3 regions of the Microbacterium sp. 22242 genome follow, and region 2 is predicted to be linked to each of the others. Evidence: riboswitches for the same ligand, from Rfam matches in the RefSeq annotation. Region 2 holds a riboswitch; each other region holds the start of a gene.

Region 1 (10,526 bases), on a different contig from region 2:
CGTCGCGATCGCGCGCGCGCTCGCGATGCACCCCAAGGTGATGCTGTTCGACGAGCCCACCAGCGCGCTCGATCCGGAGATGATCACCGAGGTCCTCGACGTGATGATCGAGCTGGCCGCGTCCGGCATGACCATGATCGTCGTCACCCACGAGATGGGGTTCGCGCGCAAGGCGGCGAACCGCGTGGTCTTCATGGCCGACGGACGCATCCTCGAGGAGGCCGAGCCGGAGCAGTTCTTCACGAATCCGCAGAGCGACCGCGCCAAGGACTTCCTGTCCAAGCTGCTCACGCACTGATCCCGCACCACAGCACCTGCACCACAGCAACCTGCACCACCGAAGGAGAGACGCACATGCTGAAGACACGCACCCTCGCGGGGGTCGGCCTCGCGGTCGCCGCCCTGCTCGCACTCACCGGCTGCAACAGCGGCAGCCCCACCTCGCCCGGAGCCAAGGGCGAGGGGAACACCCCGACGAGCGACAAGCCGCTGTTCGAGGTCGCGAAGGACGTGAAGCTCACGGGCAGCCCGACGTTCGACCGGATCACCAAGAACGGCAAGATCACGATCGGCGTCAAGGAGGACCAGCCCGGCCTCGGCTACAAGGACGCGACCACCGGCAAGCGCAGCGGCTTCGACATCGACATCGCGCGCTGGATCGCCGCGTCCCTCGGATACGACGACAGCAAGATCGAGTACAAGGCGATCCCGTCCGCGAACCGCGAGCAGGCGATCGTGAACGGCGACGTGGACTACTACGTCGGCACCTACTCGATCACCGACAAGCGCAAGGCCGTGATCGACTTCGCCGGCCCGTACTTCGTCACGGGTCAGGGCCTGCTGGTCCGCAAGAGCGAGGACACCATCAAGAGCGAGAAGGATCTCGCCGGCAAGACGGTGTGCTCGGCGACCGGCTCGACGCCGCTGCAGAACATCCAGGCCAACTTCCCGCAGACCAAGGCGGTCGGCCTCGACCTGTACTCGGCCTGCGTGGAGCAGCTGATCAACAAGCAGGTCGACGCGGTCACCACCGACCAGGCGATCCTGATCGGCTACGCCGCACAGGACCCCGAGGAGCTCAAGGTCGTCGGCGAGCCGTTCACGACCGAGAAGTACGGCGTGGGCCTGGCCAAGGGCGACACCGCGATGAAGACCTTCGTCGACAAGATGTTCACCGACGGCGGGGACACCTGGAAGGCGATCTTCGACAAGAACCTCGGCGCGAGCGGCATGAAGGTCACCCAGCCCGCCGTCGAGCAGTAGGCCCCGAGACGGTGCGGCCGGAACCGGGGGGCACCCGGCCGCACCTCCCGTCGACATCCGTCACTCACGTCCCGTCCTGAAGGAGCCATCGCGTGGACGCACTGCTGGGAAATCTCGACCTGTGGGGGCAGGCGATCCTGAACACCGTCGTGCTGTTCCTCGGCGGCGGGGTGCTGGCGCTCGTGCTGGGCACGATCGTCGGCGCGATGCGGGTCTCGCCCGTGCCGATCGCCCGCGCGGTCGGCACGGTGTACGTGAACCTCATCCGCAACACCCCGCTCACCCTGGTGTTCTTTTTCTTCGTGTTCGGCTATCCCAAGCTGGACCTGCCGGAGATCCCGGCGCTGCCGCTCGCGATCATCGCGATCGGCATCTACACCGCGACCTACGTGGCCGAGGTGCTCCGCGCCGGCATCAACACCGTCCCCGTCGGCCAGGCCGAGGCGGCTCGCGCGATCGGGCTGACCTTCGGCCAGGTGATGACCCTGGTCATCGTCCCGCAGGCGTTCCGCTCCGTCGTCCCGCCGATGATGAGCGTGTTCATCGCGCTGCTGAAGAACACCACGATCGCGGCGGGCTTCGGCGTGGCCGAGCTCGCCGCCCTCCGCGCGACGGTCGCCGACTCCGGCAACCGGCCGGGTACCGTCATGGAGATCCTGCTCTGGGTCGCCGTCGTCTTCATCGTGCTGGTGACGCTGCTGAGCCTGGCTCAGCGGCACTTCGAGAAGAAGTGGAGGATCGCCCGATGAGCGGCGCATCCGTTCTCTACGACGTCCCCGGTCCCCGCGCCGTGCTGCGGAACCGGATCCTCGGGGCCGCGACCGTGCTCGTCGTGCTCGCGGTCATCGGCTTCGTCGTCTACCGGTTCGCCGCGACGGGGCAGTTCGACGCCGCACGCTGGAACCTGTTCAGCTACACGCTGGTGTGGCAGGGCATGGTGCAGGCGCTGTGGGCCACCGTCAGCGCGTTCCTCGCCGCTGCGGTCGGCAGCCTCGTGCTCGGCTTCGTGCTCGCGCTCGGCCGGCTCTCGGAGCACGCCTGGCTGCGGGTGCCGGTCACGGTCGTGGTCGAGCTGCTGCGCGCCGTGCCGGTGCTGGTCATGATGATGATCTTCTACTACGGCATCAACTCGATCCCCGGCGGTGCCGTCAAGATGACGCCGTACGCCGCGGTCGTGATCGGCCTGGTGCTCTACAACGGCTCCGTGCTCGCCGAGGTGCTCCGTGCCGGCATCGAGTCCCTGCCGCGCGGGCAGAAGGAGGCCGGGTACGCCATCGGGCTGCGCAAGTCCGGTGTGATGGCGTTCATCCTGCTGCCGCAGGCGATCAGGGCGATGCTGCCGGTCATCGTCGCGCAGCTGGTGGTGACGCTCAAGGACACGGCGCTCGGCTTCATCATCACCTACCCCGAGCTGATCTACTACGCGAAGTACCTGAGCTCGCAGCCGGGTCGCCCGCTGCTGCAGGCCGGGCTGATCGTCGCCGTCATCTACATCGCGATGTGCCTGATCCTGTCCGGTGTCGCGAAGTGGCTCGAAGGACGCACCCGGCGCTCGCCGAAGGTGAGGGGCTACCTGTCCGACTCCGGCGACCACGACCCGCGGATCCATGACGGCAGCACGGTGACGGAGGTCATCGCCATGCAACGCGGGGCCGGGAAGTTCGACGGCACCGGCGCCGGTCCCCGCGTCTGAGCGGGCGCTCCCGTAGCATCGGGACGATGCACGTCGAACCCGTCTCGGAGCATCCGGCCGCCGTGAGCCGGACCCTCGAGCAGTGGCTGGATCCGGTTCTCGCCGCCTCCTGCCCGCCGGAATTCGGCACGCGCCTGCGCGAGATCGCGGACGCCAGGGCCGGCAGGGCGGCGATGTGGGCCGCGTTCGCGAGTCTCGGCGCCTCTGCCGCGCTGTTCTCGCTCGTGATGCTCGTCGTGACGGGGCAGGTCGCCCCCACGCTGCCGTGGGCGATCGTTGGCGTCGTCGTGGCTGTCACGAGCGTGCTGCTCCTGCGCCGGACGCACCGCTGGATCCCGCGACCCGGCGCCTCGGTCTCCACTCGCGGACCGGGCAGCCTGCGTGGCGGCCTGTGGGCGGCGGGCACGATCCTGTTCTTCGTCAACGTCTTCCTCGTGATCAGCGCGTTCACGACCGGCCAGGCGACCGCCCTCGTCCTGGTCGATCTCGGGCTGGTGCTCCTGCTGGTGTCCGGCTTCGTCGTCCCGCCCGCCATCCTCGGCTCGGCCCGGCCGGCCCTGCGCCGGCAGGCGGCCCGGGATCCGCGGCTCATGGCGACCCTGGAACGCGAGCGCGTCACGTGGGCGCCCGACCGGCGCACCGGCATGTTCGGCCCGCTCTGACGGAGTCCGCCCCGGCACGGGCCCGTTCCGGCGCGCCGGTAGACTCGACTCTCGTGTCCGACAACGCACAGACCACTCCTGACATCAGCCCCGAGGCGGTGGAGACCGCCGTCGAGGCCGCGCTCGCCGCGATCGGGTCCGCGGCCGACACCGCTCAGCTCAAGGCTGCGCGTGCCGCGCACGTCGCGGAGGGCTCGCCGCTCGCGATCCTGAACGCGTCGATGCGTCAGGTCGCGCCCGAGCACAAGGCCGCCTTCGGCAAGCTCATCGGACAGGGCCGCGGCCGTGTCACGCAGGCGCTCGCCGCGAAGGAGGCCGAGCTCGCGGCCGCCGAGACCGCGGCCCGCCTGGAGGCCGAGCGCGTGGACATCACGGCGGTCGCCTCGCGCACCCGCGTGGGCGCCAGGCACCCGCTCACGCTGCTGCAGGAGCAGATCTGCGACGTGTTCGTCGGGATGGGCTGGGAGATCGCGGAGGGCCCCGAGCTCGAGCACGAGTGGTTCAACTTCGACGCGCTGAACTTCGACGTCGACCACCCCGCGCGCCAGGAGCAGGACACGTTCTACGTGGATCCCTCCTCCCGCCACCTCGTGATGCGCACGCACACCAGCCCGGTGCAGGTGCGCTCGATGCTCGATCGCGAGCTGCCGATCTACGTGCTCTGCCCTGGCCGGGTCTACCGCACCGACGAGTTCGACGCCACGCACCTGCCCGTGTTCACCCAGTTCGAGGGCCTCGTCGTGGACAAGGGCATCTCGATGGCGCACCTCAAGGGCACGCTCGACCACGTCGCGCGCCAGCTGTTCGGCCCGGAGGCGAAGACCCGCTTCCGCACCAACTACTTCCCGTTCACGGAGCCCTCCGCCGAGCTCGACCTGTGGCACCCGACCTTCAAGGGCGGCGCGCGCTGGATCGAGTGGGGCGGCTGCGGCATGGTCAACCCCAACGTGCTGCGCGCGGCCGGGATCGACCCCGACGTGTACAGCGGCTTCGCGTTCGGCATGGGGGTCGAGCGCGCGCTCATGTTCCGCAGCGACGTGCAGGACATGCGCGACATGGCCGAGGGCGATGTCCGTTTCAGCGAGCAGTTCGGGATGGTGGTGTGATGCGCGTCCCGCTTTCGTGGCTGCGTGAGTACGTGGACGTGGCCGAGGACGTCACGCCGGACGACGTCTTCGCGGCGCTCGTCTCGGTCGGCTTCGAGGAGGAGGAGCTGATCGGCTTCGACATCTCGGGCCCCGTCGTCGTCGGTCAGGTGCTCTCCTTCGAGGAGGAGCCGCAGTCCAACGGCAAGACGATCCGCTGGTGCCAGGTCGACGTGGGCCCGCTCCCGGTCGCTGAGCCTGTCGAAGCGACAGGGACCGATCACGATGTCCGCGGCATCGTCTGCGGCGCGAGCAACTTCGCCGTCGGCGACAAGGTCGTGGTGACGCTGCCCGGCGCCGTGCTGCCCGGCCCGTTCCCGATCGCCGCCCGCAAGACCTACGGGCACGTCTCCGACGGCATGATCGCCTCGGCCCGCGAGCTGGGGCTGGGCGACGAGCACAACGGGATCCTGATCCTGTCCGAGCTCGGCATCGACGCGCCCGTCGGCACCGACGCGATCGCGCTGCTGGGACTGGACGACGTCGCCGTCGACATCAACGTGACGCCCGACCGCGGCTACGCGTTCTCGCTCCGCGGCGTGGCCCGCGAGTACGCGCATGCCACCGGAGCGACGTTCCGCGACCCGGCCGATCGCGACTTCGCCGAGCTGCAGCCCGGCACCGGGTTCACGGCCGTCGTCGACGACACGGCGCCGATCCGGGGCAACGTCGGCGCGACCGAGTTCGTCACGCGTGTGGTGCGCGGCGTGGATCCGTCCCGGCCCACCCCGCCGTGGATGATCGCCCGGCTCACGCTCGCCGGCATGCGCTCGCTCGGCGTGCTCATCGACATCACCAACTACGTGATGCTCGAGCTCGGCAACCCCGTGCACGGCTACGACCTGGACAAGCTCGACGGCGGCATCGTGGTCCGCCGTGCGACGCCCGGGGAGACCATGGTCACCCTGGATGGCCAGCAGCGCACGCTCAGCGGCGAGGACCTGCTCATCACCGACGCGTCAGGCCCGATCGGCCTCGCCGGCGTGATGGGCGGCGGCACCACCGAGATGAGCTGCACCACCCGCAACGTGCTGATCGAGGCGGCGACGTTCGACCCGATCACGATCGCGCGCACCGCCCGCCGGCACAAGCTGCCCAGCGAGGCCTCCAAGCGGTTCGAGCGCGGCGTGGATCCGCTCATCCCGTTCGCCGCCGCGCGCCGGGTCGCCGACCTCATGGTCTCCCTCGCCGGCGGCACCCTCACGGAGGAGGGCGGTGCGCTCTTCGCCGAGGTGCAGATCGAGGGGATCGACCTGCCTGCGGGCTTCGTGCAGGGCCTCATCGGCGTGGACTATGCGGACGAGGAGGTCGTCGGCGCGCTCGAGACGATCGGCGCCGAGATCACCGCGGTCGACGGCGGCTGGCAGGTCATCCCGCCGACCTGGCGCCCCGACCTCACCGACAAGTGGACGCTGGCCGAGGAGGTCGCGCGCATCCACGGTCTGGACCGGATCCCGTCCGTCCTGCCCACCCCGCCGTCCGGTCGCGGCCTCACCGAGCTGCAGCAGGGACGCCGTCGCGTGGCGAACGCCCTCGCCGCGGCCGGCCTCGTGGAGACGCCGGCGTTCCCGTTCACGACGCAGGAGCAGAACGACCTGCACGGATCCGCGACCGGCGGCACGCTGCCGGGCGTGCGCCTGACGAACCCGCTGGACGGCCAGACGCCGTACCTGCGGCGCTCGCTGGTCCCGGGGCTGCTGCAGACCGCGCATCGCAACATCGCGCGCGGGCTCGTCGATCTCGCGCTGTTCGAGATCGGCGTGGTGTTCCTGCCCGAGCCGGGTGCCGTCTACGGAACCGACGAGGTGCCGCCGCTCGGCGTCCGCCCCTCGGACGAGACCCTCGCGGCGCTGAACGCCTCGATCCCGCCGCAGGCGCGCCACGTCGCCGCCCTGTTCTCCGGCCATGTCACGCCCCGCCAGCCGGGCCGTGCCGCCGAGGAGTACGGGCTCAGCGAGGCGCTGGACGCCGTGCGCGTGATCGCCGACGCCGCCGGTGTCGCGATCGACGTCGTGCAGGGCAGCCGCGCGGCGCTGCACCCCGGGCGCACCGGCGTGCTGCAGGTGCGCGAGGCGGCAACCCCGGCGACGGGCTCAGGGGCCGGGACGATCGAGGTCGGCTATGTCGGCGAGCTGCACCCGCAGGTGGCGGCCGATGCCGACCTCCCGGGTCGTGCGGTGGTGCTCGAGCTCGACCTCGACCTGGTGCTGTCGCTCGCGGGCGAGCGCGTGGTCGCCGCCTCGCTGTCGCCGTATCCGGCCGCGACCCAGGACGTGTCGCTGGTGGTGGCCGCGAACGTTCCGGCCGGCGAGCTCGGGGCCGCCCTCCGCGAGGGCGCCGGTGCGCTGCTGGAGTCGATCCGTCTCGTCGACGACTACCGCGGCGAGGGCGTTCCGGCCGGATCCAAGAGCCTGACCTTCGCGCTGCGGTTCCGCGCCGACGACCGCACCCTGACCGCGGCAGAGGCGAGCGAGGCCAAGCTCGCCGGTGTCGCCGTCGCGGCGGAGCGATTCGGAGCCGCGATCCGCGACTGACTCGCATCGCGATCCGTCACGAAGACGCCCCGGCCCGCCTGCGGACCGGGGCGTCTGGCTAGACTGACCGGCAGTGACACGGGGTGCCGCGACCGCGGCTGAGATCACACCCGTCGAACCTGATCTAGGTCGTACTAGCGAAGGGATGTCGTGATGAACGCGCGTCTGGAAACGTCCTCCGAGTCCGTGGCGGGAAGCGCCGCGAACCTCCTCTCCGTGCTGCGGGCGGACCCCCCGCTCGTGCAGTGCATCACGAACGCGGTGGTGACCGGCTTCACCGCCAACGTCCTGCTCGCGCTCGGCGCGGCACCGGCCATGGTGGACATCACGGGCGAAGCGGGCGGCTTCGCCGCGATCGCGTCCGGGGTGCTGGTGAACCTCGGCACGCCCACGCCCGAGCAGCGCGCCGCGATGCGGGAGGCCGTCGGCGGGGCCGGCACCGCCGGCACGCCGTGGGTGCTGGACCCGGTCGCGGTCGGCGCCCTCCCGGTGCGGACGGCTCTCGCGCACGACCTCCTGGCGCTGCGTCCGACGGTGATCCGCGGCAACGCCTCGGAGATCCTCGCGCTCGCCGGCCGCACCCTGGGCGGTCGCGGCGTGGACGCGCTGGACGGCACAGAGGCGGCCGCCGACGCCGCGCGCGAGCTCGCGGGCCGCACCGGGGGAGCGGTCGCGGTGTCCGGTCCGGTCGACCTCGTCGTCGACGCCGACACCGAGATCCGGATCGCCAACGGCGACGCCCTGCTCACCCGCGTCACCGGCGGCGGCTGCGCACTCGGCGCCGTGATGGCGGCCTTCCTGGGCGCGGCGCGGCAGACCGGCGACACGCCTCTCATCGCCGCCTCCGCCGCGACCCTGGTCTACACGGTCGCCGCAGAGGACGCCGCGCGCGGCGCGGCAAGGCCCGGATCCTTCGCGGTCCGGCTGCTGGACGCCCTCGCCGCGGTCCAGCCGTCGGAGCTCGCCGCGCGGGCGCACGTCGACGCCGTGCGGGCGGTCGCGGCATGAGCCGCCTCGACCAGGACGACCTGGCCCTCTACCTCGTCACCGATCCCGGCCTGTGCGGCGAGCGCGGGGTCCCGGCGGTCGTCGACGCCGCCGTCGCGGGCGGCGTCCGTATCGTGCAGCTGCGCGACAAGCACGCCGACGACGCCGCGATCGTGGCCCAGCTGATCGAGCTCTCCGCGGTGATCGCCGGACGCGCGCTGCTGCTCGTGGACGACCGGCTCGAGGCGCTCGTCGAGGCGCGCCGCCGCGGATCGCGCGTGGACGGGATCCATCTCGGGCAGTCCGACGCGGCCGTGACGACCGCTCGCGCGCTGCTCGGGCCCGACGCGATCATCGGGCTCACCGCGAACCAGCCCGCCCACCTCGACGCCGTGCGGGCGCTGCCCGAGGGCGTCGTCGACTACCTCGGCACGGGCGTGATCCATCCCACCCGCACCAAGCCCGATCATCCGCCGGAGCTCGGCGTGGACGGCTTCGCGGCGTTCGCGTCCGCGAGCCCGCTGCCCTGCGTCGCGATCGGCGGCATCGGCCCGGACGATGCGGCGCCGCTGCGCCGTGCGGGTGCGGCGGGGGTCGCGGTCGTCTCCGCCGTGTGCGCCGCTCCGGATCCGGAGGCCGCCGCACGGGACCTGCTGCGCGCCTGGGGGAGCGGCGGCGTGCCGCGCGTCCTCAGCATCGCGGGCAGCGACCCCTCCGGAGGGGCCGGGATCCAGGCCGACCTCAAGTCGATCGCCGCGAACGGCGGCTACGGCATGGCCGCGGTCACCGCGCTCACGGCGCAGAACACCCGCGGCGTGACCGGGGTGCATGTGCCGCCCGCGGAGTTCCTCCGCGCCCAGCTCGACGCCCTCTCCGCCGACGTGCGGATCGACGCGGTGAAGATCGGCATGCTCGCCGGTGCCGGAGTGATCGCGGAAGTCGGATCCTGGCTGCGCGCCCAACGCCCTCCGACGGTGGTGCTGGATCCGGTCATGGTCGCGACGAGCGGGGACCGGCTGCTCGGCACCGACGCCGAGCAGGCGCTGCGGGCGCTGCTGCCGCTCGCCGACCTGATCACGCCGAACCTGCCCGAGCTCGCGGTGCTGGTGCGCGAGGAGCCGGCAAGGACCTGGCCCGAGGCCCTCGCCCAGGCCGGACGGCTCGCCGCGGCCACCGGATCCCTGGTCCTCGTCAAGGGCGGCCATCTCGACGGCGATGAGGCCCCGGACGCGCTGGTCGGGTCCGAGGGGGTTCTCCGCGAGTATCCGGGTGGGCGGATCCGCACGCGCAGCACGCACGGCACCGGCTGCTCGCTGTCCTCCGCGCTCGCCACCCGCCGCGCCGTCGGCGGCGAGTGGGGCGAGGCGGTCGCCGAGGTCCGTGCCTGGCTGCGCGAGTCCATCGCCGCCGGCGAGGGGCTGCGGGTGGGATCCGGCCACGGCCCCGTGCACCACTTCGCCGGGCTCTGGCAGCGCGCCGGACTGACGGTGGAACCGGCGCCGGAACCTTCGCCGGAACCGGACGCGGAACGCGCATCGGAACCGGAACGCGCATCGGCATCGGTCGTGACCGAGTGGTGGGACCGCATCGCGCCGGTGCGCCAGGCGATCGACGACCTGCCGTTCCTCCGCCGCCTCGCCGACGGCTCTCTGCCGGAGGCAGCGTTCCGGGAGTACATCGCTCAGGACGCGCTGTACCTCGGCGAGTTCGCCGCGCTCCTCGCCGAGGCCGCCCGGATCGCTCCGCACCCGGAGGACCGGGAGTTCTGGGCGGGCCGCTCGGAGGAGTGCCTGCGCGGCGAGCTGCAGCTGCACGCACGCTGGCTGTCGCCCGCCGCCGCAGACGGGGCGGTGCTCCGAGGGGATCCCGCCCCGGCCACGACCGCGTATCTCGCGCACCTGCGGGAGGCGGCGACCGCCGCCGACTACCGCGTGCTCATCGCGGCGCTGCTGCCCTGCTACACGATCTACGCCGACGTCGGCACGCGGCTGCACGCCGTCGCGGGAGGGGATCCGGATCACCCGTTCGCGTCCTGGCTCGACGAGTACGCCGACCCCGCGTTCGCGCTCGCGAGCGAGGCTGCGGTCCGGATCGTGTCCGCCCATGCCGCGGCCGCGGATCCGGAGACCCGCTCCCGGATGCAGGCGGCCTTCGAACGGTCGGCCGAGCACGAGCACGCCTTCTTCGCGGCCGCCGGGCCCGAACTCTGAGGGCTCGGCGGCGGCCGTCCGCGGTGGGGTGG
Region 2 (10,526 bases):
ACGGGGGCGTCAACGACACCTCCTTCCTCACCGGCGCCGACGCGCGCCTCACCAAGCCGTTCATGATGGGCTTCATCCAGTCGGTCGTGGTGCTCTACTGGGTCGGCTTCGGCGTGATCCTGCTCGCGTTCGTGCTGACCTGGTTCTTCCGGGTTCCGCCGCTGCGCGCCCGCTCCGCCCTGCAGGAGCAGGCGGACAAGGCCGGACTGACCGAGACCGGGACCATCAGGACCCACAGGGCCTGAGCGGAGCCGGGGCGGGCGATCCCGGCCTCGGCCCTGGAGGAGAGTGAGATGACGGACATCGACGAGGCTGCGGCCGACACGCACGCGGAGACCTGCGGGCGGCGCGAGCGCAAGAAGCAGCAGACCAGGCAGGCCCTGCACGAGGCCGCGCTCAGCCTGATCGACGAGAACGGGCTCGACCGCACCACGGTCGAGCAGATCTGCGAAGCGGTCGACGTGTCGCCGCGCACCTTCTTCAACTACTTCCCGTCCAAGGCGGCGGCAGCCCTGAACCTCCCCGACACGGCGGTCTCGCCCGAAGCCGCTGCGGCGTTCCGCGCGGCCGAGGGCGAGCTGGTGCCGGCCCTGTGCGACCTGATCGGCGCGTCGATGGACGACGCCCAGCAGCGCAAGCGCATGAAGGCGCTCGTGATGCGCCGGCCGGAGCTGATGCCGGCCTTCGCGCAGTGGATGGGCGGCATCCGCGAGCAGTATGTCGCCCTGGTCCGTGAGCGCACGGAGGACGCGGAGGCGATCTCGGCCGTCGCCCTGACCATGGCCGCGTTCAGCGTGCTGGTGCACGACGGCTCGGCGGCCGGCGAGCGTCCCGGCGCCGCCCGGCTGCTGGAGGGCGTGGAGCAGCTCGTCGCGGCCAGGGCCTGTCTGCTCGCCCCGCCGGGATCCGCCGTCGAGGTCACCGCGTAGCCGGCGACCAGCCCGTCATGCCGCCGGTGAGCACGTCCAGGTCGCGGTAGCCGGCCTGCCGCAGGATCCGCGCCGCGGCGCGGGCGCGCACCCCGGCCTTGCAGTAGAGCACCACGCGGCCGTCCCGCGGCACGCCGTCGAGAACGGTCTCGGGTGAGAGACCGCTCAGCGGCGCGGAGAGCGACCCCGGGATCTGCCCGAGTGCCGACTCCTCCGCCTCGCGCACGTCGACGAGCGCGAACGCCGTCCGTCCGGCGGAGCGCTCCGCGAGCAGCGCCCGCAGCTGCGAGGCGCTGAGCGGTCGTGCCTCATCCTGCGCCGCGCAGACGAGCGCGGGATCGGGATCCGGCGCCGTGCCCGCCGGGCGCGCGGGATCGCGCACGATCCGCAGCTCCTGCCAGCGCGCCTCCGCGAGGTCGAACATCGAGAGCCGGCCGATCAGCGGCCGGCCGATCCCGGTGAGCAGTTTCACGGCCTCGGCCGCCATCACCGATCCGGCCGCACCGCAGAGCATGCCCAGCACGCCCGCCTCGCCGCACGACGGGGCAGCCCCGGCGGGTGGCGCGTCGGGGAAGAGGTCGCGGTAGCCGGGGCCGTGCGGCTCCCAGAAGACGCTGACCTGGGCGCCGAAGCGGAGGATCGCGCCCCACACGCACGGGATGCCGACGGCCGCCGCCGCGTCGGCGACGAGGTAGCGCGTCGCGAAGTTGTCGGCGCCGTCGACGACGAGGTCATAGCGCCCGAAGAGGTCGACGGCGTTGCCGGCGGTCAGCCGGAACGGGTGCGTCTCCACCCGGATCAGCGGATTGAGCGCCAGGATCGCGTCGCGCGCGGACTCGGCCTTCAGCCGGCCTGCGTCCGCGGTGGTGTGCGCGATCTGGCGCTGCAGATTGCTCGGCTCGACGCGGTCGTCGTCGACGATGCCGAGCGTGCCGACGCCCGCCGCGGCCAGGTACAGCAGGACCGGCGAGCCGAGCCCGCCCGCGCCGACCACGAGCACTCGGGCGTTCTTCAGCCGACGCTGGCCCGTCGCGCCGAACCGGGGAAGCAGGATGTGCCGCGAGTAGCGGTCCGCCTCCTCGTCCGTCAGCGCCGCCGCCGGCGCGACCAGCGCAGGCAGGGACCCGGGGTCCGCGGCGATCCCGCTCACAGGTCGGGCCGCCCGTCCATCGGCGACGAGGCCAGCGACCGCGTGCGCCGCGGGATCCGGCCGGACGTCGCCGCGAGCCGCCCCGCGATCACGGCGTGCCGGAAGGCGCCCGCCATGCCCACCGGATCCTGCGCCCGGGTCACCGCCGTCGCGAGCAGCACCGCGTCGCAGCCGAGCTCCATCGCGAGCGCCGCGTCCGAGGCCGTCCCGATGCCGGCGTCGAGCACGACCGGCACGGTGGCGCGCTCCACGATGAGAGCGATGTTGTGCGGGTTGAGGATCCCCAGCCCCGTGCCGATCGGCGCGCCCAGGGGCATCACGGCGACCGCGCCGAGCTCTTCGAGGTGACGCGCGAGCGCCGGGTCGTCGTTCGTGTACGCGAACACCGAGAAGCCGCGCGCCACGAGCTGCTCGGTCGCCGCGGCGAGCTCGGCTCCGTGCGGGAGGAGCGTGTCCTCGTCGGCGATCACCTCGAGCTTCACCCAGTGCGTGCCCAGCGCCTCCCGGCCCAGCTCGGCGGTCAGCACGGCCTCCCGCGCGGTCAGGCAGCCGGCGGTGTTCGGCAGCAGCCGGATGCCCCGGTCGGAGAGCAGCCGGAACAGCGACCCGTCCGCGGACGGGTCGTGGCGGCGGATCGCGACGGTGGTGAGCTCGGTGCCTGACGCGTCCAGGGCCGCGGCGAGGCCCGCACGGCTCTGCGCGCCGCCCGTGCCCATGATCAGCCGGGAGGACAGCGCGACGCCGTCGATCTCGAGGAGATCCGATCCCATGCTCAGCCTCCCTGCGTCGCGGTGACGATCTCGACCGCGTCGCCGTCGGCGAGCTCCGCGGCGGCCCAGGCGCTGCGCGGCACGATCGACGCATTCACGGCGGCGGCGATGCCGAGGGCCGCGCCGTCGGCGGTCGTCCCTGCAGCGGTGACGCGGATGCCGGTGCGCTCCGCGACGAGGTCGGCGAGCGTGAGCGGCGCGGCGGCGGCGTGCGGCTCGCCGTTGACGGTGAGGACGATCATCGGAGGATCCCTTCGGGAGCGGAGACGACGGACGGTGCCCGGGTCGGCAGAGCGGAGGCCGGCAGGCTCGAGGTCGACAGAGCGGAAGGCCGGCTGAGCGGAGGCCGGCGGCACGGAGGCGAGCGATGCCTCGGCGAAGCGGTCGGGGCGGAACGGCCGCGCGAGCGGGTCGGCGCGGCCGTCGACGAGCCCCGCGCAGATCTCGGCGGCGAGCGGGGCGAGCAGCACGCCGTGACGGAAGAATCCGGTCGCCACGATCAGGCCGGGGACGTCGCCGCCGCGGCCGTCGCGCACGCGGCCCAGGAGCGGGGCGTTGTCCGGGGTCGCAGGCCGCGCGCGGGCGGTCGCCTCGAGGAGCTCGAGCTCGGCCACGGCGGGCAGCACCTCCTGCGCGTCCCGGAGCAGACGGTGCACGCCCGCCGCCGAGACGCCGTCGAGCCCGTCCTCGCGCTGCGTCGCCCCGATCACGAGCGTGCCGTCGCGCCGCGGCACGAGATAGACGCTCTCCCCGCGCACCAGCGCGCGCACGGTCATGCCGAGCAACGGCCGCAGCCGCTCCGGCACGCGCAGCCGCAGGATGTCGCCGTGGACGGGACGCAGCGCCGCGCCGAGCCGCACGGGCAGCCCGTCCACGGCGCCGGCGCCCAAGGCGTTCGCGAGCACGACCTCGCCCGCGTCCAGCACCAGCCCGCCGGCGAGGCGAACACCGGTGACCGGCGCGTCCGGATCCGCCGACGCGCGTCGCACAGCCGCCACCCGCTCCCGGACGATCCGCACGCCGTCGTGCTCCTCGAGCGACCGCAGCAGCCGTGCCGCGAGCGTCCGCGGATCGACCCGATGGTCTCCCGGGATCCGGTACGCGCTCGTGACGCGCGGGCCGAGCAGCGGCTCCAGAGCGCGGGCGTCCCTGGCGGCGAGCGGCTCGGCGGCCAGGCCCCGCGCCGTGTGCGCGTCGTGCAGATCCGCGAGCGCGCGCCGATCGCCCTGATCGATCCCGACGAGCAGCGTGTCGCCGGGGCGATATCCCGTGACGCGCTCGTCGTCGCCGGCCGGCGCGAGCGCCCGCACGAAGTCCGGATAGCGCGCGGCGGACGCCAGCAGCAGCGGCAGCAGCTCATCCTCCTGATAGTGGTACTCGCTCACGGGCGCCAGCATCCCGGCGGCGGCGAACGTGGCGCCGCCCGCCGGATCCGGATCGCACAGCACCACCGGACGGCCGGCCTGAGCGAGCCGGGCGGCGATGCTGAGTCCGACGATCCCGGCGCCGACCACGACGATGCGCCCGGCGCCGCCCTCAGCGGCGCCGCCGTTGCGCGGCATCCGGACCTACCGCGATCCGACGGTCGGCATGGGCAGGTAGACCTGGCCGCCGGCCTGGGCGAACTCGGCGGACTTCTGCGCCATGCCCGCGATGCGCTCCTGCTCCGCACCGTCGCCGAAGCGATCCCGGATGTCCTGCGAGATCCGCATCGAGCAGAACTTCGGCCCGCACATCGAGCAGAAGTGCGCGGTCTTGGCCGGCTCGGCGGGAAGCGTCTCGTCGTGGAAGGCCTCGGCGGTGTCCGGATCCAGCGAGAGGGCGAACTGGTCGCGCCAGCGGAACTCGAAGCGCGCCTTCGAGAGCGCGTCGTCGCGGTCGCGCGCGCCGGGGTGACCCTTGGCGAGGTCCGCAGCGTGAGCGGCGATCTTGTAGGTGATCACGCCGGTCTTCACGTCGTCCCGGTCGGGCAGGCCGAGGTGCTCCTTCGGCGTGACGTAGCAGAGCATCGCCGTGCCGTAGCGCGCGATCTCGGTCGCACCGATCGCCGAGGTGATGTGGTCGTAGCCCGGGGCGACGTCGGTCACCAGCGGGCCGAGCGTGTAGAACGGCGCCCCGTCGCAGAGCTCCTGCTGCCGCTCCACGTTCTCGCGCACGAGGTGGAACGGCACGTGGCCCGGCCCTTCGACCATGACCTGCACGTCGTACCGCCAGGCCCGCTTCGTCAGCTCGGCGAGCGTGTCGAGCTCGGCGAACTGGGCGGCGTCGTTCGCGTCGGCGATGGAACCGGGACGCAGCCCGTCGCCCAGCGAGAAGGCGACGTCGTACTGCGCGAAGATCTCGCACAGCTCGTCGAAGTGCGTGTAGAGGAAGTTCTCCTGATGGTGCGCGAGACACCAGCCGGCCATGATCGATCCGCCGCGGGACACGATGCCGGTGACGCGGTCGGCGGTGAGCGGCACGTAGCGCAGCAGCACGCCGGCGTGCACGGTCATGTAGTCGACGCCCTGCTCGCACTGCTCGATGACGGTGTCGCGGTAGATCTCCCAGGTGAGCGCCGAGGCGTCGCCGTCGACCTTCTCCAGCGCCTGGTAGATCGGCACGGTGCCGATCGGCACCGGCGAGTTGCGGATGATCCACTCGCGCGTGGTGTGGATGTCGTCGCCCGTGGACAGGTCCATCACGGTGTCGGCGCCCCAGGTGGTCGCCCACTGCAGCTTGGAGACCTCCTCGGCGATCGAGCTGGTCACCGCGGAGTTGCCGATGTTCGCGTTGATCTTGACCAGGAACGCCTTGCCGATGATCATCGGCTCGGACTCGGGGTGGTTGACGTTGTTCGGGATGATCGCCCGGCCCGCGGCGACCTCGGCGCGCACGAGCTCGGGATCGCAGCTCTCCCGCAGTGCCACGAAGCGCATCTCCGGCGTGATCACGCCGTCGCGGGCGTACCGCATCTGCGTGATCGTGCGCCCGGCCCTGGCGCGCCGGACCGGTCGCTGCTCCCCGCGCCACTCGGCGGAGGCGGCGCCACGGCGGATCGCGGAGCGGCCGTCGTCGTGCAGGTCGCGCGCCCGGCCCTGGTAGGCGTCGGTGTCGTCGCGGTCCGCGATCCAGCCCTCGCGCAGCGCGGGCAGGCCGACGACCGGATCGCTCCCCGGCCCCTCGGTGCGGTAGACCGTCACCGGCGCGTTCTCCGTCCCGTCGGGGGACGCATCGAGGGCGATCCGGGTGACGGGCACGTGCAGGTCGTGCGCGGAGTCGTGCAGATGCGCGAGCGTGCGCGCAGAATCGCGAGATCCCATGAGGGCTCCTACTTCCTTCGCCGGCATGACCCGGACAGGTTCGAACGGTACGAGCCGCGTCAGCCCGATCTCAGCCCTTGCGAGGGCACCCGTGTGGATACCGACACAGTACACGGAACATGCCCGGGTGCACGGACTCAGGCACCTCATAGCAAAACTGCGTTTGCGCAACCTTTCCTTTCGTGTAATCTTGCAGGGCTGCAACATTCTTGCCGCCAACGTCGGCGCTCGGATCCGACGGGTGTCGATGACGAGCGGGGCGTCCAGAACCACCCGAAGGGCCGTCATGTCCACCGCAACCACCACAGCAGGGGCCACGCGCGCGGAGCGCAAGCAGTCCGCCCCGATCATGACGCACAGGCAGATCCTGCTCGTCATCTACGGCCTCATGGCCGGCATGTTCCTGTCCTCGCTCGACCAGACCATCGTCGGCACCGCGATCCGCACGATCGGCGACGACCTGCACGGCCTCGACCAGCAGGCCTGGGTCACCACGGCCTACCTGATCACGTCGACGATCTCCGTGCCGATCTACGGCAAGCTCTCCGACATCTTCGGCCGCCGCCCGCTGTTCATCTTCGGCATCTCGGTGTTCATCCTCGGATCCCTGCTGTCGACGTTCTCCACGTCGATGCTGATGCTCGCCGGATTCCGCGCCGTCCAGGGCATCGGCGCCGGCGCGCTGATGTCGCTGCCGCTCGCGATCATGGCGGACATCCTCGCCCCGCGCGAGCGCGCCAGGTACCAGGGCTACTTCTTCGCGGTCTTCGGCATCTCCTCGCTGATCGGCCCGCTGGTCGGCGGCCTGTTCGCCGGCGCGAACGAGATCCTGTGGATCTCCGGCTGGCGCTGGGTCTTCCTGATCAACCTGCCGGTCGGGATCGTCGCGCTCGGCATGGTGATCGCGTTCCTGCACCTGCCGAAGGTCGGCAAGCACAAGAACCCGCGGATCGACTGGTGGGGTGCGACGGCCGTGATCGTCGCCCTGGTCCCCCTGCTGCTCGTCGCCGAGCAGGGCCGCGAGTGGGGCTGGGCCTCGGCCGCTGCGATCACCTGCTACGTCATCGGCGGCCTCGGCGTGCTCGCCTTCGTGCTGATCGAGATCGCGATGAAGGACGACGCGATCATCCCGATCCGGCTGTTCCACTCGAACACGTTCTCGATGGCGACCGTCATCGGCGTGCTCGTCGGCTTCGGCATGTTCGGCGCCATGATGACGATCCCGCTGTACATGCAGATCGTCGCCGGGCTCACGCCCACCGAGTCGGGGCTCGCGATGCTGCCGATGGTCGTCGGCCTGATGACCTCGTCGATGACGGCGGGCCAGCTCACGTCGCGCACCGGCAAGTACGGCATCTTCCCGCGCACCGGCACGCTGACCACGGCGCTCGGCTTCCTGCTGCTCACGTTCGTGTCGTCCGCCACCCCGGTCTGGTACATGATGATCGGCATGTTCGTGGTCGGCCTCGGCCTCGGCCAGCTCATGCAGTCGCTGACCATGGCGAGCCAGAACTCGGTCGCAGCGCCCGACATGGGCGTCGCGACGAGTGCCGCGACCTTCTTCCGCCAGATCGGCGGAACGCTGGGCACCGCGATCATGCTCTCGATCCTGTTCACGCTGCTGCCGCTGAACATCACGCACAGCATGGCCGACAAGCCGACCCTGACCACCGCGCTGAATGCCGCACTGGATCCCGCGGTCGCGGGCAAGGAGCAGAACAAGGCCGTCATGAAGCAGCTGTGGAGCCCGATCACGGGACCGCTGCAGGCGAACATCCAGTCGGGACTCGACAAGGGCACCGCCGCCGCGAAGGCCGCCGCCGACAAGGCCGTGACCGAGAAGGTGACCGCCGGCGTCGAGCAGGCGGTCGCCGCAGGACAGGTCCCGGCAGCGGCCGCACAGAGCGTGATCGACGCGCAGGTGGCGGCGGCGACTCCCGGCGCCGAGCAGGCCGCGCTCGAGGCCGTCGCGGGCAAGGCGCACGCGACGGTGGTGAACGGCGCGGTGAGCGTGGACTGGTCGAACGCCGACCAGCGCGGCTACTGGGTCGACAAGCTCGTGCCCGACATCACCAAGCAGCTCGACAAGGCGTCGTCCAAGGCGTCGAGCGGCTCGAGCAGCTCGGTGAGCGACACGTCGTTCCTGAACGGCGCGGATCCGGCGCTCACCAAGCCCTTCATGGTCGGCTTCACCAAGGCGATCGACCTCATCTACTGGGTCGGCTTCGGGGTGCTCATGCTCGCGTTCGTGCTCAGCCTGTTCTTCAAGGCTCCGCCCCTGCGCACGCGCTCCGCTCTGCAGGAGCGGGCCGACGACGCGGGCGTCAGCGAGACCGGAACCATCAGGACGCAGCAGGCCTGAGCGGCGGGCCGGGGCGGGCATCTCCCGCCCCGGCCTCCGCACAGACCCTGTGAGGAGCACATCATGAGCATCGACGACAGCGTTCCCGAGCCCATCCGCGAGACCGTCGGCGAGGGCCGGCGCGAGCGCAAGAAGCTGCAGACCCGGCAGGCCCTGCACGAGGCCGCCCTGCGGCTCGTGGAGGAGCAGGGACTCGACGGCACCACGATCGAGCAGATCTGCCAGGCGGTGGACGTCTCGCCGCGGACCTTCTTCAACTACTTCCCGTCCAAGGCAGCGGCGGCCCTGAACCTTCCGGAGCACGGCGTCGCCCCTGACGTGATCGACGGGTTCCTGGTGGCGCAGGGCGAGATCGTGCCGGCGCTGTGCGAGCTGGTCGGATCCTCGATGGACGACGGCATGGACCGGCACCGGATCAAGGAGCTGCTCATGAAGCGGCCCGAGCTGCTGCCGGCGTTCTCGCAGTGGATGGGATCCGTGCGGGAGCAGTTCATCGACCTCGCCGAGCAGCGCGCGGCGGACCACGATCAGGCCGTCAGCGCGGTCTCGCTCGTGCTCGCCGCGATGAACGTGCTGGTGCACGCCAGATCGACCCCGGATCGGCCCGGCGCCGAGCGGCTGCTCGCGGCCGTCGACGGGCTGGTCGCGGTGCGCACGGCGCGGATGTCGGATCCGGTCCCTACGCTGGACGAGTGACCCACTCCCCCGACCTCCTGGAACGGATCGACTGGCCGCTGCGCACCGAGCGCCTCACGGTGCGTCGCGCGACACCGGCGGACGCCGATGCGGTGTGGCGATACCGCCGGATCGAGGACGTGAACCGCTGGCTCGGCGCCGCGCCCGGCGATCCCGAGACCTTCCGCGCGTACTTCACCGACCCCGACCGGCTGCGGATCTCGCTGATCGTGGAGTCCGCGGCGGGTGACGTCATCGGCGATCTGATGCTGCGCATCGAGGACGCCTGGTCCCAGGCAGAGGTGCGTGCGCAGGCGGAGCGGGTGCAGGCCGAGCTCGGCTGGGTGATGGATCCGGCCCACCACGGCCGCGGCTACGCGACCGAGGCGGTGCGGGCCGTGATCGCCATCTGCTTCGAGCAGCTCGGGCTGCGCAGGGTGAGCGCCGGCTGTTTCGCGGCGAACGAGCCGTCCTGGCGCATGATGGAGCGCCTCGGGATGCGGCGGGAAGAGCACAGCCGGGCCACGGCCCTGCATCGCAACGGCGAGTGGATGGACGGCATGGCCTACGCGCTGCTCGCCGAGGAGTGGCGTGCCGCGCGGGCGTGACCGCGTCTGCCGCTGACGCGCCGGACGCTCTGGACATCGTCCTCGCCCTCGCTTAGGGTTGAGGCGCGCACGTCATGACGGCCGCTGCCGCCCGAGTCCCCAGCGAGGGCGGAAGGTTTCCCCAGACCGGCGGCCGTGCGTGCATTGGCCCCCTCGGCGCATCCAGTCCCCAATGGATCCCCCGAGGGGGCCGCTTCCTCCCCCAGTATTCCGATGTACTGCGATGATACGCCCGGGGTCCCGATTTGTCCCCCTTTTGGGGGACAAACTTTTGCGGACTTGTCCCCCAATTGGGGGACAAATCTCAGGATCGTGGGTTACACTGATTTCAGACGCACCCTCCGGTCGTCCTTGGGCCCCCATCGCTCCCCCCGCGGTGGGGGCCCGCACCATTTCTCACGGGCTGAGCGCCGTCCGTTCCTACCGGATCGGCCCGTCCCGAGCTCCGAATGTCGAGTCGTGTCATGCAACGTTTGTGTCACCATGTCACGCGAGGTGTTGCGAAACGGCTGCTTTCAGATAGCGTGGGGTTCGTCTACGCGTCTGCGTGGACGTAAGCCCAAGCAAGAAGGCAGTACATGACTCAGGGCACGGTTAAGTGGTTCAACTCGGAGAAGGGCTTCGGCTTCATCTCCCCCGATGACGGTGGGGCTGACGTGTTCGCGCACTACTCCGCCATTACCTCGTCCGGTTACCGCTCGCTCGACGAGAACCAGCGCGTCGAGTTCGA
Region 3 (10,526 bases), on a different contig from region 2:
GAAGGGTGAGGTCGAACACCGCGCCCGGATCGATCCGGCGCTGCAGGATCAACTCGACCAGCTCCGGCAGGAACCGGCGCACGGGCGCGGGCCCGCCGTGCAGGTGCACGCTCGAGAAGAACAGCTCCGACCCGTCCAGCGTGACGTCGTGCGAGACCCCCACGAAACCGACGTGGCCGCCGGGGCGGGTGGCGCGGATCGCCTGCTGCATCGACTCCTGGGTGCCGACGGCCTCGATCGTCGAGTGCGCGCCGAGGCCGCCGGTGAGGGCCTTGATGCGTGCCACGCCCTCATCGCCGCGCTCCTCGACGATGTCCGTCGCGCCGAACCGGCGGGCGAGCTCCTGCCGGTCCTCGTGGCGCGACATCGCGATGACCCGCTCCGCTCCGAGTTGCCTCGCCGCGAGCACGCCGAGCAGGCCGACCGCTCCGTCGCCCACGACGGCGACCGTCTTGCCCGGCCCCGCCTCGGCGGCGACCGCGGCGAACCACCCGGTTCCGAGCACGTCGGAGGCGGCCAGCAGCGACGGGAGGAGGTCGGCCGACGGCTCCCCCGGGAACACCACGAGCGTGCCGTCCGCGAGGGGGATCCGTGCGTACTGCGCCTGCGTCCCGACCGACCCCATCATCACCTGGTGCACGCACCGGGACTGATACCCGGCCCGGCAGATCTCGCAGGTGTTGTCCGAGGCGACGAAGGATCCGACGACGTGATCCCGGGGACGGACGGTCTTCACCTCTCCCCCGACGCTCTCCACGACTCCGACGTACTCGTGCCCCATCCGCTGCCCGCCGGCGCGGATCGGCTCGGCGCCGCGATAGGGCCACAGGTCGGATCCGCAGATGCAGGTGGCGGTGACGCGGATGACGGCGTCGCCGGGTTCGCGCACGACCGGCATCTCCAGCTCTTCGGTCCGGACGTCTCCCGGGGCGTGCATGACGACTCCGCGCATGGTGTTCCTCCTCAGGGTGCGGTGGCGATGGCGAGCAGTTCTACTCTGCTCCTGTCCTGCCGCGCGAGGGAGTCCCTGTCGAAGGGTGTTCCGACAGGGATACCCTCACCCGAGACCTCAGGACCGTCGTCAGCCGACGCGACAGAGGATCTCGCCGTGCAGGATGGAGAGCCAGCCGTCCTCGTGCGCGGCCCATTCCCGCCACCCGTCGCTGATCTCCTCCAGGTCCGCCCTGGTCGCCGCGCCGGAGTCCACGAGCTGAGGCGCGATCGCCGAGTCCAGGATCCGATCCGCCCACATGCCGCCCCACCACGCGCGATCCTCCGCGGTCGCGTAGCACCAGGTGCTCGAGGTGGCGACGACGTCGGTGAGCCCGGCGGCGTGCGCCCACGACAGCAGCCGTCGCCCGGCGTCCGGCTCGCCCCCATTGGCGCGGGCCGCGGTGCGGTACAGCGCCAGCCAGTCGTCCAGGGCGGGAAGCTCCGGCCACCACTGGAAGCCGCCGTAGTCGCTGTCCCGCACGGCGACGATCCCGCCGGGCTTCGTCACTCGGGCGAGCTCGCGCAGCGCCTGCACCGGATCCGCGACGTGCTGCAGCACCTGGTGCGCGTGGGTGACGTCGAAGCTCGCATCCGGGAAGTCCAGCGCGTGCACATCGGCGACGCGGAACACGATGTTGCCGGCGCCGCGCTCGGCAGCCGTCGCCCGTGCGAGCGACAGCTCCTCGTCGCCGATCTCGGTGGCGACGACCTCGGCGACCCGGGACGCCAGGTCCGCCGTGATCGTGCCCGGCCCCGCCCCCACGTCGAGCAGCCGGTCGGTGGGGCGGAGGTGCGGCAGCAGATACGCGGCCGAGTTCTCCGCCGTGCGCCAGCGGTGCGATCTCAGCACCGAGTCGTGGTGTCCGTGCGTGTACCGCAGCTGCGGGGTCTCGGTCGCCATCGGTTCTCCTCTGCTCGGGATGTCGTTCCCCCAGCCTGCTCATACCAACGAAGGCCGGGAAGACCGTATCCTTCCTAGGAGCGCCGCACCCCCGCCGGGCGCAGGATTCTGGAGGCCGCGGATGTCGAACGCCCTCGGAGACTTCCTGCGCGCCCGTCGTACGGACACCCGCCTGGAGCTCTCGGAGCGCGCCGGCGGGCGCCGCAGGACGACCGGGCTGCGCCGCGAGGAGGTCGCGACCGCCGCCGGCATCAGCGTCGACTACTACACGCGACTCGAGCAAGGCCGCGAGACTCACCCCAGCGATGCGGTGCTCGAGGCGCTCGCCCGGACGCTGCGCCTGGATGCCGATGCCAGGGAGTACCTGCACCGGCTGCGGGGGCCCCATCCGAGCCCGACCCGCGCCGGGATGCGGGCGAGCGCGGAGGCCCGCGCGCTGACGGCGCGCATGGAGGTGCTGGTCGAGGCCGTGCGCCCGAACCCCGCCTACGTGCTGGATCGGCTCAGCACCGTGATCGCGGCGAACCCGGAGGGCCTCGCGCTGCACGAGGGACTGGCCGACCTCCCGCCCGCGCAGCGCAACACCTGCCGCTCGCTGCTGCTCGACCCGCGGGCGCGGCAGACGTTCGTGGAATGGGAGGAGCTCGCCCGCGGCGCGGTCGCGCACCTCCGGGCCGCGAACGTGGACGACCTGGAGGATCCCGAGCTCGTGGCCCTCGTCGGCGAGTTGCGCGCGCAGAGCCCGCAGTTCGAGACCTGGTGGAGCGGGCACCTCGTGCAGCGGCGGCGCGGGGCGATCACGCACGTCCGCAGCGCCGACGGGACGGTTCTCGCGCGTCGCTATGAGGTGCTGCACCTGCCCGAGGACGGGGTCAGGATGACCCTGTGGCTGCCCGCCGCGCCCTGAGCGAGCTCCGGCCCGTCCCCGGCCCGCCGATCCCGGGCCTCAGGACCACACGAACCGGAACGTCCCGGCCAGGACCGCCGCCGCGATCGACAGCGCCATGATCGCCGCGCCCCCGGCGAGCGCGACCGCGTCCCGCCAGCCCAGCCGCGACGGCCGCGACCAGGTCCGAGGGATGTCGGATCCGAAGCCGCGCGCCTCCATCGCCATCGCCAGCTTCGTCCCGCGGCGCACGGCGAACACGAGCAGCACGAACGACATCGTGAAGAAGCGCCGCAGCACGCCGCGATCGCCGACGCCTCTGGCCCGGCGCGCCAGGCCCATGGTGCGCCAGTCCTCCACGAACAGGCCGAGCATGCGCGTGCCCGCGAGCACGCCGAGCACGAAGCGACTGGGCAGGTGCGCGACCTGCGCGAGCGCGTCGGCCACCTCGGTCGGATCCGTGCGCGCGAACAGCAGGATCGTCGGCAGCCCCAGGGCGACGACCCGGATGCTCACCGCGATCGCGAGCTGGATCGACGCCTCGCTGATGTGCGCGAAGCCGAGGCTCCAGAACACCCGGCCACCCGGTGCCGCGTAGAGCAGCATGCTCACGCCGGCCACGGGCGCGACCACGAGCAGCAGCGACAACCGCCGCAGCACGGTTCCGAGGCGCAGCCCGGTGAGCGGGATGCAGAGCAGCTGCAGGCCGATCGCGACCAGACCGCTCGTGACGTCGATCGAGGCGAACAGGGGGATGGACAGCAGCAGCGCGAGCAGGATCCGGGTGACCGGGTTGACCCTGCCGATCCAGGCGGGCCCCCGTTTCAGAGCCCGCAGGTCCCGTTTCGAAGCGCGCAGATGGCTGCGCTCGGCCGACCTGTCGAGCGTTCGGCGCGCTTCGAAATCCGTGGTCATGCGGCAGCCTCCGCGGAGCGGGCGGCGGACGCCGGAGTGAGGGCGACGCGGTGCCCGCCGAGATGGCGGATCACGTCCGCGTCGTGGGTGACGGCGATCACGGCGGTGCCGCGGGCGATCTCCTCCTGCAGCAGGGCGACGATCTCGATCCAGCCGCGGCGATCCTGCCCGAAGGTCGGCTCGTCCAGCACGATCACGGCGGGTGCGGCCGCGAGCACGGTCGCCACCGACAGCCGGCGCTTCTGCCCGCCGGAGAGCGTGAACGGGTTCGCCGCGGCGAGCGCGGACAGTCCCAGCCGCTCCAGCAGTCCGTCCACGACCGCGTCGATCCGCTCGGTCGTCCAGCCCAGCGCGCGCGGGCCGACGACGAGCTCGTCGCGCACGGTCTGCGTGAGGAACTGGTGCTCCGGATCCTGGAACACCACGCCGACCCGGGTGAGCAGCTCGCGCGACGTCCACCGGTCCGGGTTCAGGCCGCGGCGGCCGCGCAGCCGTTCGGTCGCGACCACCTCGCCGGCCAGGGGCGCGAGGAGCCCGGCGAGGGTGAGCGCGAGCGTGGACTTGCCTGCGCCGTTCGGCCCGACGATGACGGTCGCGGCGGCATCGGGGACGTGCAGCTCGAGCCCGCGCTGCACCGCGTTCCGGCGGTCCCGAGTGATGGCGAGCGCCCGCGTCTGCAGGACGGATCCGGCGCCGTCTCCCTGCTCAAGGGTCGCCGGAAGCACCGGCAGGTCGACCGGGTGGCCGGGCACCCACACTCCGGCGGCGGCGAGGGCGTCGCCGAAACGGCCGAACACCTCGGCGGGGGTTCCGTCCGCCAGCAGGCCCCCGCCCGCGCCGATCACGATCACCCGGGTCATCAGGTCGACCCACACCTCGGTGCGGTGCTCGATGACGACCAGGGTCGCCCCCGTGCTCTCTACCGCGCGCTGCACCCCCGCACGGACCTCCCGGACGCCGTCCGGGTCGAGGTTCGCGGTGGGCTCGTCGAGCAGCAGCAGGCCGGGGCGCATCGCGAGCGCGCCCGCCAGCGCGAGCCGCTGCTTCTGACCGCCGGACAGCGCGGCCGTGGAACGGTCCAGCGGCACGTCCAGGCCGACCGCGTCCAGCGCCGCGCCGACGCGCTCGGGGATCTCCGCCGCCGGGACGCCCAGGTTCTCGCAGCCGAAGGCGACGTCGTCGCCCACCTTCGAGAGCACGATGCCGGCGTCCGGATCCTGCAGCACGAGCCCGATCCGGCCGCGCTGCCGCTCCGGTTCCCTGTCGTCGACCTGCAGGGATCCGCTGCGCTCGCCCTCCTCGGCGTCGCCGAGAAGTCCGGCCATGCCGGTCAGCAGCGTGGACTTGCCCGCTCCCGAGGCGCCGAGCAGCAGCACGCGCTCACCGGGCTCGATCGTGAACGACACGTCGCGCACGGCGGGGAGGCGCCGCCCTGCGTATCGCCATCCCCAGCCCTCCGCGACGACGCGGGCGGCCCCCGCGGTCATCTCAGACCTCGCGGCGCAGCTCGCGTCCGGCGGCGAAGCGGCTGAGCGCACCGGTCGCGGCGAGCGCGCGCACCAGCAGCCAGCCGACGAGGCCCGCCAGCAGCGCACCGGAGATGACGAGGGCGCCGAGGTAGATCGCGTTGAACTCGGCCGACTTCAGGAAGTTGGGCGATGCGCCGTAGAACATCTCGAACAGCCAGGACCCCAGCGCGGAGACGATCCCGGCGAGCGCGGCGACCGGCAGGCCGAACCGCCGGTACAGGAAGATCGCGAAGACCAGCTCGGCCCCCAGCCCCTGCGCGATGCCCTCGAGCACGGTCGAGACGCCCCAGATGTTGCCGATCAGCATCGAGACGATCGCGGCGACGACCTCGACGACCAGCGCGGCTCCGGGCTTGCGGATCACGAGACCGCCGACGACCCCGCCGAGCAGCCAGATGCCGACGGCGATCCCGCCGAAGCCCGGGGTGATCCCGTCTGCGGCCGTGAACCAGGCGTAGCCGATCGTGTTCCAGATCCAGAAGACCAGACCGATCGCGACGCCGAGGACGGCGGCCACGACGATGTCGACGACCCGCCAGCTCAGGCGGCGCGGCGCGGCGGAGGTTGCGGTCCTGTCCCCGGCGGGCTCGGGAACGGACGCGGGCACTGTTACGTGCATCATCGGAAACTCCTCCCTGCGCCGGCATGATCCGGATCAGGTTCGACGGTCGAAGCGCGGGTCGCTTCCTCTCAGCCCGGCTCGCCGGACTCCCGTGGTGATCCGGCCATCCTAACCCCGACCCATCCCTGCCGCGACTCCGCAGAGCGGAAAAAGCCGCGTCGGACCGTTACGGTAGGAGGGTGAACAATGACGACCGTCCTGGCGCGGAGACGGGCGACGCAGCCGTCGATCCCGTCTCGGTCGATGCCGCCGAGGGCACGGGCTCCGCGACCGCGGTGCTCGAGGCCCCGATCGAGGACTCCGAGCAGTCCGAGCAGTCCGTTCTCGGCTCCCTCTTCGCCGCCGTCCCGCCGCTGCGCACCGAGCCCGAGAAGCTGTTCCCCGAAGCGCCGGAGCCCGCCCTCGGAGGACCGCTGTTCCCGGCCGAGTCGTCCGCCTCGTCGCGGGAACCGGTGACGGCGGCGGCGCTCCCCGCTGCGCTCCCCGCTGCGCTCGAGGAGCCTTCCGCTTCCCCTCAGGAGCCTGCGGCGGGCGACACGGAATCCGAGACGTCCGAGGCGGCTTTCGCGCCTGCCGAGGCCGGTTCCGCGCCTGCCGCAGCGGGTTCCGCGCCCGCGGAGGCGATTTCCGTCGAGGCGGCCTCCGCGCCGGCCACGGCGGGTTCGCGCCGGCACCGGCGACGCACCGCCGCGGATAGGACCGCCGGGGAGGGCGTGGTCGCATACCCGTCCCCGACCCGCGGCGCCGATCCTGCCCCGACCCGCGCAGCCGATCCGGGCACGGCCGCCGCCCTCACCTGGGTCGACATCGAGCGCTTCGCAGAGGAAGGCGCCGCCCGCACCGCGGGCGCGGCCGCCCCCGCGCCCCTGCTCTCCGACGCACCCCGCCGCTCGCTCGCACGCCCCGGGGTGCTCGTGCCGATCGCGGGGCTGGTGCTGGTGGCCGTCGCCTACGGGGCGACCACGGCCGCGTGGCCGCTGAACGCGGTCAAGCCGACCGCCTCCGCCGTCGCCTTCCAGCCGGCCGCCGCCCCCGCTGCTGCCGTGACCTGGCCCACGTCCGGCAGCGCCGCGGTCTCGATCCAGGGCATCGGCACGATCGCGTCCTCCGAGCAGCCGGCGCCGATGGCGAGCATCACCAAGCTCGTGACCGTGCTCGCGTCGTTCGACAAGCTGCCGATGAAGCCCGGCGAGCAGGGCGCCACGTTCGAGTTCACCCAGGCCGACAGCGACGACTACTGGAACTACCTGCGCGACGACGAGTCGGCGCTGGACGTGCCCGCCGGCGGCTCGCTCACGCAGTACCAGCTGCTGGAGGGGATCCTGCTCGGCTCGGCGAACAACTACGCCGACCGGCTCGCCCACGACGTGTGGGGCTCGGACCAGGACTACGCGACCGCCGCCAACCAGTGGCTGCGGCAGCACGACCTCACAGACATCACCGTCGTCACGCCGTCCGGCTTCGCGTTCGGCAACGTCTCCACGCCGCGCGCGCTGATCCAGCTCGGGCAGCTTGCCGTGCAGAACCCGGTCATCGCGGAGATCGTGCGGCAGAAGAGCGTGGTGCTGCCCGGTGCGGGCACCGTCGAGAACACCAACGGCCTGATCGACGACGACGGCATCATCGGCATCAAGACCGGCACCATCGGCGACGGCGATGACACCAAGTACAACCTGCTGTCCGCCAAGGACGTGCCGGACGGATCCAGCACCGTGCGCATCTATGCGGACGTGCTCGGGGAGACCAGCGACGCGGGCAGGGTCGACGCCTCGCGCAAGCTGTACGCCGACGTCGAGGCCGCGCTGAAGAACCAGCCGCAGACGGTCACCAAGGGGACCACCCTCGGCACGGTCGACACCGCGTGGGGCGAGACGACGCAGGTCGTCGCCGCCTCTGACGCCCGCGTCGTGCTCTGGAACGGCGCCTCCGCCTCGGCCACGACCAGATTCGCGCTCGGCGACGACTGGAAGGCCGGGGACAAGGCCGGCACCCTCACGCTGAAGGGACCGCTCGACACCGCCACCGTGCCGCTCGCGCTGCACACGGAGCTGCAGGGGCCGAGCCTGTGGTGGCGCCTCACCCATCCGCTCGAGCTGTTCGGACTGGCGAGGAAATAACTCCCGCGCGGCGGCGCCATGAGCCCAGCCGTCGCGTGAACGCAGAGCCGCCGCCACCCGGAGGTGACGGCGGCTCTGTGGCGGGATCCGATCGATCGTGCGGATCAGGACCGGATGTCGTCCTCGAACTCGATCGAGGGGGTCTCGGCCGATTCGGTCGCACGCTCGGCGAGAGCGACCGGGGCGGCCACGGAACCGGGAACGGCGGCGGCGCCGGCCTCGGCCCCTTCGACAAGCTCAGGGACCGGCGCGACGGAGCCGTCGGCCGGCGGGACGGTGACGGCTCCGGTGACGAGCGCCGCATCGGCGTCGACGTCGCTGGCCGCCTGCTCGAACTGCGACTGGTACAGCCGCCAGTACGCGCCCTGCGCCGCGATGAGCTCCTCGTGGTTGCCCTTCTCCACGATGTCGCCGTGCTCCATCACCAGGATGAGGTCGGCGTCGCGGATCGTGGACAGGCGGTGCGCGATCACGAACGACGTACGCCCGTGCCGCAGCGCCGCCATCGCGTGCTGCAGCAGCAGCTCCGTGCGGGTGTCGACGGCCGAGGTCGCCTCGTCCAGGATGAGGATCGACGGCTGCGCGACGAACGCGCGCGCGATCGTGATCAGCTGGCGCTCGCCGGCCGACACGTTCGAGGCGTCCTCGTCGAGGGTCGTCTCGTAGCCCTCGGGCAGCGCGTGCACGAAGCGGTCCACATAGGTCGCCTTGGCGGCGTCGATGACCTCGTCGTCCGTCGCGGTCGAACGGCCGTAGCGGATGTTCTCCCGGATCGTGCCCGCGAACAGCCACGGATCCTGCAGCACCATGCCGGTGCGCGAGCGCAGATCCTCGCGGGTCATCGCCGCGATGTCCTGGCCGTCGAGCAGGATCCGCCCGCCGCTGAGTTCGTAGAACCGCATGATGAGGTTCACCAGCGTGGTCTTGCCCGCGCCGGTGGGCCCGACGATCGCGACGGTCTGGCCCGGCTCCACGCGGAACGACAGGTCCGTGATGAGCGGACGGTCCTCGGTGTACGAGAACGCGACGTGCTGGAACTCGATGACACCCTGGCCGTCGGTGACCGTGGGGGCGTCCTCGACGTCGGGGTCCTGCTCCTCCGCATCCAGCAGCTCGAACACGCGCTCGGCCGACGCGGTGCCGGACTGCACGACCGCCGCCATACCGCCCAGCTCGCTGAGCGGCTGGGTGAACTGCTGCGAGTACTGGATGAACGCCTGCACGTCACCGAGGCGCAGCTGACCGCTCGCGACCATGAGGCCGCCGAGCACCGCGAGCCCGACGTAGGTCAGGCTGCCGATGAACGTCATGGCCGGCATCATCAGGCCCGACAGGAACTGCGCCTTGAACGCGGCCTGGTAGAGCTCCTCGTTCTCGACCTGGAACTTCTCCAGCGCGTCCTTCTCCCGGCCGAACACCTTCACGAGCGCGTGACCGGAGAAGGCCTCCTCGACGCGCGCGTTCAGGCGACCGACCTTCTTCCACTGGATCCCGAACGCCTTCTGCGAGCGCGGACCGATGACGCCGAAGATCACCGCCATGAGCGGCAGCGCGACGAGTGCGACCAGGGCGAGCTGCCACGAGATCGAGAACATCATGATCAGCACCCCGACCACGGTGAGCACCGAGGTGAGCGCCCCGGACAGGGACTGCTGCATCGTCTGGGTGATGTTGTCGATGTCGTTCGTGACGCGGGAGATCAGCTCACCGCGCTGCACCTTGTCGAAGTACGACAGCGGCAGGCGGTTGATCTTCGCCTCGACGTCCTCACGCAGGCGCCACATCGTGCGCACCATGATCACGTTGATCACGTAACCCTGGATCCAGCTCAGCAGCGCGGAGCCGACGTAGATCGCGAGCACCGCGGTGATCACCCAGCGCAGCGCGTCGAACTCGATCCCGTCGCCGACCCGGAAGTCGCCGAACGCCGCGACCATGTCGGCGAACTGGTTCTGGTGCGCGGCGCGCAGGGCGGACACCACCTCGGACTTGGGCGTGCCGGCGGGGAAGCCGGGCTGGCCGTTCTGGCCCTTGCCCAGGGTGAGCGAGATCACGCCCTCGTAGATGATGTTCGTCGCGTTGCCCAGCACCTTCGGCGCCGCCACGGACAGCACGACGCCGATCGCGCCGAAGAACGAGACCAGCACGAACCACACGGCGCTGGGCTTGAGCAGCCCGATCATCCGCGTGAAGCTCGGCCCGAACTGGTTCGCCTTGCCCGGAGCGGGGCCGTCGAACATGCCGCCGCCCTGCTGGCGGGCCTTCTCGGCCAGCTCGGCCTCTTCACGCTCGGCGTCGGTCATCTCGGCGACCGGCGCGGAGCCGCCGGCGCGCTTCGCGCGCGCCGCCGCCATCCGCTCGGCGCGTGCGGTCTTCTTGTCCACGCCTTCGGTCCCTTCGGTCCCTGAGCCTGTCGAAGCGCTCATGCGTCCACCCCCAGCTGCGACTCGACGATCTCTCTATAGGTGTCGCTCGTCTCCAGCAGTTGCTCGTGCGTGCCCACCGCGACCATGGTGCCGCCCTCGAGGACGACGATGCGGTCGGCGTCGGTGATCGTCGAGAC

The links. A riboswitch is a leader RNA that binds a small molecule or an ion and turns the genes downstream of it on or off. The one in region 2 is predicted to bind thiamine pyrophosphate.
Region 1: linked by a shared signal. The riboswitch ahead of thiM (hydroxyethylthiazole kinase) and the one ahead of thiC (phosphomethylpyrimidine synthase ThiC) in region 2 are both predicted to bind thiamine pyrophosphate.
Region 3: linked by a shared signal. The riboswitch ahead of ACTJJZ_RS04025 (ECF transporter S component) and the one ahead of thiC (phosphomethylpyrimidine synthase ThiC) in region 2 are both predicted to bind thiamine pyrophosphate.

The regions. Positions count from the first base shown of each region.
Region 1 covers NZ_JBQEOZ010000001.1:357,536-368,061, forward strand. Annotated here, with positions in the region: gene ACTJJZ_RS01660 (amino acid ABC transporter ATP-binding protein) at 1-298, shown strand, start outside; gene ACTJJZ_RS01665 (glutamate ABC transporter substrate-binding protein) at 355-1,263, shown strand; gene ACTJJZ_RS01670 (amino acid ABC transporter permease) at 1,356-2,012, shown strand; gene ACTJJZ_RS01675 (amino acid ABC transporter permease) at 2,009-2,956, shown strand; gene ACTJJZ_RS01680 (hypothetical protein) at 2,983-3,618, shown strand; gene pheS (phenylalanine--tRNA ligase subunit alpha) at 3,672-4,724, shown strand; gene pheT (phenylalanine--tRNA ligase subunit beta) at 4,724-7,297, shown strand; TPP riboswitch at 7,367-7,460, shown strand; gene thiM (hydroxyethylthiazole kinase) at 7,451-8,305, shown strand; gene ACTJJZ_RS01700 (bifunctional hydroxymethylpyrimidine kinase/phosphomethylpyrimidine kinase) at 8,302-10,494, shown strand.
Region 2 covers NZ_JBQEOZ010000006.1:205,202-215,727, reverse strand. Annotated here, with positions in the region: gene ACTJJZ_RS09190 (MDR family MFS transporter) at 1-245, shown strand, start outside; gene ACTJJZ_RS09185 (TetR/AcrR family transcriptional regulator) at 294-929, shown strand; gene moeB (molybdopterin-synthase adenylyltransferase MoeB) at 919-2,079, opposite strand; gene ACTJJZ_RS09175 (thiazole synthase) at 2,076-2,849, opposite strand; gene thiO (glycine oxidase ThiO) at 2,852-4,411, opposite strand; gene thiC (phosphomethylpyrimidine synthase ThiC) at 4,418-6,151, opposite strand; TPP riboswitch at 6,147-6,254, opposite strand; gene ACTJJZ_RS09160 (MDR family MFS transporter) at 6,438-8,513, shown strand; gene ACTJJZ_RS09155 (TetR/AcrR family transcriptional regulator) at 8,577-9,209, shown strand; gene ACTJJZ_RS09150 (GNAT family N-acetyltransferase) at 9,206-9,796, shown strand; gene ACTJJZ_RS09145 (cold-shock protein) at 10,375-10,526, shown strand, end outside.
Region 3 covers NZ_JBQEOZ010000003.1:146,508-157,033, forward strand. Annotated here, with positions in the region: gene ACTJJZ_RS04000 (zinc-dependent alcohol dehydrogenase family protein) at 1-952, opposite strand, end outside; gene ACTJJZ_RS04005 (class I SAM-dependent methyltransferase) at 1,082-1,894, opposite strand; gene ACTJJZ_RS04010 (helix-turn-helix transcriptional regulator) at 2,016-2,801, shown strand; gene ACTJJZ_RS04015 (energy-coupling factor transporter transmembrane component T family protein) at 2,841-3,695, opposite strand; gene ACTJJZ_RS04020 (ABC transporter ATP-binding protein) at 3,692-5,182, opposite strand; gene ACTJJZ_RS04025 (ECF transporter S component) at 5,184-5,843, opposite strand; TPP riboswitch at 5,840-5,949, opposite strand; gene ACTJJZ_RS04030 (D-alanyl-D-alanine carboxypeptidase family protein) at 6,026-7,963, shown strand; gene ACTJJZ_RS04035 (ABC transporter ATP-binding protein) at 8,068-10,317, opposite strand; gene ACTJJZ_RS04040 (ABC transporter ATP-binding protein) at 10,386-10,526, opposite strand, start outside.